One region of the Pseudomonas phenolilytica genome, then DNA from elsewhere that is predicted to be linked to it. Evidence: predicted binding sites of a transcription regulator. Region 1 holds the regulator's gene; the other holds the start of a gene.

Region 1 (2,198 bases):
CGAAGTCATTCTCGGCAATCGCGCGAAGTGCCTTGATCCCGGACATGCTGAACGCCGCCGCACCGAGCATGAAATGCACGCGCCAGAACAGCTCAATCGGTGGAATGTTCGGCGCGGCCTCATGCACACGCAGCATGTAGCGACGGAATACCTTGCCGTACATATCTTCGAGGTAGCGCCGCAGATGGCCCTGGCTCTGGCTGAAGGAAAGTCCGAGCAGGCGCATGAAAATCGACAGGTCGTCGCCGCTGCGCGGTTTAACCGCCAGGGCCTGCTCCACCAGTATTTCCAGCAGCTCTTCGAGCGTATCCGGCTTATCGGAAATCGACTCGCGGCGATCCAGCTCGCGTTCCAGGCTGGCGCAGAAGGGGCCGAGAAAGCGTGAGAAAACTGCCTGAATCAGCGCCTTCTTCGAACCGAAGTGATAATTCACCGCCGCCAGGTTTACGCCGGCCTTGCTGGTGATCAGGCGAAGCGAAGTCTCAGCGAAGCCTTTTTCAGCGAACAGCTGTTCCGCTGCATCCAAAATGCGCTCGACTGTCTCGGACTGCGCCATGCCCCCTCCAATGACGAACATCTGTTTGAAACTTACGTTTCAGCCAATAGCCAAGTCAACCATGAAAGCGGCGTGGCGCCTAGCTCATCTTCGCATTCACGGCCGTCGCGATCGAATGCTCGCAGAACTCGTTGCCAACACCCGATCACTGTATATAATCCCAGTCACTGTATAAAAGAACAGAGACCGCCATGATCAAGCTGACGCCCCGCCAGTCGGAAATCCTCGCCTTCATCAAGCGCTGCCTGGAAGACCACGGCTACCCGCCGACGCGCGCCGAGATTGCACAGGAGCTCGGCTTCAAGTCCCCCAACGCCGCCGAGGAACATCTCAAAGCGCTGGCGCGCAAGGGCGCAATCGAGATGACGCCCGGCGCCTCGCGCGGGATACGCATCCCGGACTTCGAGCCCGCTGCGCAGGAAGGCAGCCTGCCGATCATCGGCCGGGTGGCAGCAGGCGCACCGATCCTGGCGCAACAGCATGTCGAGGAGTCCTGCCAGATCAATCCGGACTTTTTCCACCCGCGCGCCGACTACCTGCTGCGGGTACGTGGCATGAGCATGAAGGACATCGGCATCATCGATGGCGACTTGCTGGCAGTCCACAGCACCCGCGACGCGCGCAACGGCCAGGTCGTCGTCGCACGGGTCGGCGAAGAGGTTACCGTCAAGCGCCTCAAGCGCGAAGGTGACAAGGTCTGGTTGCTGGCGGAAAACCCCGAGTTCGCACCTATCGAAGTGGATCTCGAACATGAAGACTTCGTGATCGAGGGCTTGAGTGTCGGCGTGATACGCCGCTAGGAGACGTTCGATGCAGTACCTCCCCACACCAAACACCAGGCCGCAGCTGTCCCTCTTCGAGGGACTGATCGCTCATGGCATGCCGCCCTTTCTCGCCGAACCAGCGCCGCCGCAACTCGAGCGCCTGAGTGAGTTGAGCCTGAGCGGCAACAGCGAGCATTGTCGGCTGCTACTCGCCCCCATGCTGCGCGAACTCAGCGATGCTCCCGACAGCCGCTGGCTCACGCTGGTCGCCCCTCCGGCATTTCTGTCGTCCCAGTGGCTACGCGAAACCGGACTGAATCGCGAACGCATCATCCTGCTGCAACCGCGCGGTATTCAGGGCGCGCTGGAGCTGACCTGCAAGGCGCTGACTTCCGGCTGCAGCCACACCGTCGTCAGCTGGTTTGCTCACATGGATGCCCGCATGCGCAGCAGGTTGCATAGCGCCGCCAGCCAGGGCAACACTCAGAGTCTCAACATTCGCCTAGGCCGCTAGTAGTCCCGAAAGGCACATGGATCGTGCCGAATCCCCCCCGCTACACCCCCACCTCGCTCAGTGCAGTACCCGCGGCTCATCCTCGTACTCGATCTCGCCCTCACCTTCTGACATGCGTCCAGCCATCTGCACACCCACGTTGAACATCGCCTTGGCGATCTCCACATGCTGGCCCTGCAGAAAGAGTTTCGCGTCGTCGGAGAAATCCAGCGTCACCAGCACCTCTTCGTCTTCGGCACGGCGCAGGACGATGCGGCCGTCAGGTAGCTCGACAATTTCCAGAAACGAGGTAGGCATTCGATCAGCTCTCCGAGAAAGGCGCGCATTGTACCAGTCGACTATCGACGGGGCAGCCTTCAGGCAA
Region 2 (2,198 bases), 1.6 Mb from region 1:
TGACCGCTTCGGTGACCGGCTCGCCCAGATAATCCTCGGCGGTCTTCTTCATCTTCTTCAGCACTTCGGCGGAAATCTGTGGCGGCGCCATTTTCTGGCCCTTCACTTCCACCCAGGCGTCGCCGTTGTCGGCCTTAACGATGCTGTACGGCACCATCTTGATGTCTTTCTGCACGACGTCTTCTTCGAAGCGACGGCCGATCAGACGCTTGACTGCATACAGGGTGTTCTGCGGGTTGGTGACCGCCTGGCGCTTGGCGGACTGACCGACGAGGGTCTCGCCATCATTGGTGTACGCGATGATCGACGGAGTGGTACGGCCGCCTTCGGCGTTCTCGATGACCTTGACGTTGCCGTTTTCCAGAATGGAGACACAGGAGTTGGTGGTCCCCAGGTCGATACCGATGATTTTGCCCATTTAATCTCTCTCCCGAATTTCGATTGGTCCGCGCCTGTTTACCGGCTGCGGTAACACAAAAACGCTTGGCTACCAGATGGGGGTCGCCCGCCCGAATTCAAGCCTGCTCGTCGATCGAAGGCACCGCTTGCGAAGGCGCCTTGCTCACCACGACCATCGCCGGGCGCAACAAGCGGCCATTGAGCAAGTAGCCCTTCTGGAACACCTTGAGCACGCTGCCCGGCTCGGCATGGGTGCTCTCTTCCATCGCCATTGCCTGGTGATGCTCCGGATTGAAGGGCTCGCCATGCGGATCGATCTGCGTCAACTGGTGGCGTGCCAGCGTGTCGAGCAGCAGTTTGAGGGTCAGCTCGAGCCCCTCGCGCACCGGTTTGACCGCTTCGTCGTCCGGCTTCGACAGCTCGAGGCCCCGCTCCAGACTGTCGGCGACGGCCAGCAGATCGCCGGCGAACTTCTCCAGCGCAAACTTGTGCGCCTTCTCCACGTCCTGCTCGGCGCGCCGACGGATGTTCTGCATCTCGGCCGCGACACGCAGCGACTGGTCCTGGGCGGCCGCCAACTGCTCTTCGAGCGACTGCACGCGAGCAGCCAGATCGTCGCTGGCAGCAGCCTGATCCTGCTCGTCAAAGGTCTGGTTTTCCAGGTTCTGCTCGTCGGCCATGCGTCCTCCTCCTCTCGATACGATTGCGGGCGAGCGCCCGCGCTTGTGCCGCTATATGGGGGCACCCTCGCGCGGTTCAAGGGCAGGTCGCGCCGACACCGATTGACGCGCGCCAGCCAGTTGCACTCCGTTCACAAATCCAAATCCGTCGGAGGCATATTGTGGCCGCCCCAAAAAGCACTGTATAAATAAACAGCCTCACAACCCGGAGCGCCTCCATGCTGATTCATCTTTCGGTTCACAACTACGCCATCGTCGAACACCTGGACCTCGAACTGAAACGCGGCATGAGCGTGATCAGCGGCGAAACCGGCGCGGGCAAATCGATCATGCTCGACGCCCTCGGTCTCGCGCTGGGCGACCGTGCCGACAGCAGCGTGGTGCGCCTGGGCGCCGACAAGGCGGACATTCTCGCCAGCTTCGACCTGGACGACATTCCCGACGCCCGCACCTGGCTCGCCGAGCGCGACCTGGACAACGACGGCCCGTGCATCCTGCGCCGGGTCATCACTGCCGAAGGGCGCTCGCGCGGTTACATAAACGGCGCCCCCTGCCCGCAAGGCGATCTCAAGGCGCTCGGCGAACTGCTGATCGACATCCACAGCCAGCACGAGCACCAGTCGTTGCTCAAACCCGACACCCACCGACGCCTGCTCGACGAATACAGCGCCGGCCAGGAGCTTGCCCGCCAGGTGCAACTCGCGGCCCAGCGCTGGCGCCAGACGCAACAGGCGCTCGAACGGCTGAGCAACAGCAGCGACGAGCAACGCGCGCGCCAGCAGTTGCTCAGCTATCAGCTCGAAGAACTGGAAAATCTTGCGCTCGCCGAAGGCGAACTCGAACAGCTGGAACAGGAACACAAGAACCTCGCCAACGCCGGCCAGTTACTGGACGCCTGCCGCCAGGTGACAGAACTGTGCAGCGAGAGCGACGCCGGCAATGTGCTTTCCGCACTGACCTCGAGCCTGCAGCGCCTGGCCGCGTTCCAGAATCAGGCGGGGGCGCTCGGCGAGGCCGTCAACCTGCTGGCCAGCGCCCAGATCCAGGTCGAGGAGGCGGTCGGTGAGCTCAATCGCTTCGTCGATCATTTCGATGCCGATCCTCAACGCCAGCAAGCGC

Evidence for each region. The regulator LexA, encoded in region 1, represses DNA repair genes until DNA is damaged. The targets are predictions, from matches to a motif close to CTGTNTNNNNANACAG.
Region 2: a site for LexA is predicted at 1,260-1,275, ahead of recN (DNA repair protein RecN). Genes of this name have one in related genera too.

Annotation. Positions count from the first base shown of each region.
Region 1 covers NZ_CP058908.1:2,699,873-2,702,070, reverse strand. Annotated here, with positions in the region: gene HU825_RS13030 (TetR/AcrR family transcriptional regulator) at 1-556, opposite strand, end outside; gene lexA (transcriptional repressor LexA) at 748-1,356, shown strand; gene sulA (SOS-induced cell division inhibitor SulA) at 1,367-1,834, shown strand; gene HU825_RS13015 (hypothetical protein) at 1,892-2,131, opposite strand.
Region 2 covers NZ_CP058908.1:338,606-340,803, forward strand. Annotated here, with positions in the region: gene dnaK (molecular chaperone DnaK) at 1-418, opposite strand, end outside; gene grpE (nucleotide exchange factor GrpE) at 516-1,079, opposite strand; gene recN (DNA repair protein RecN) at 1,298-2,198, shown strand, end outside.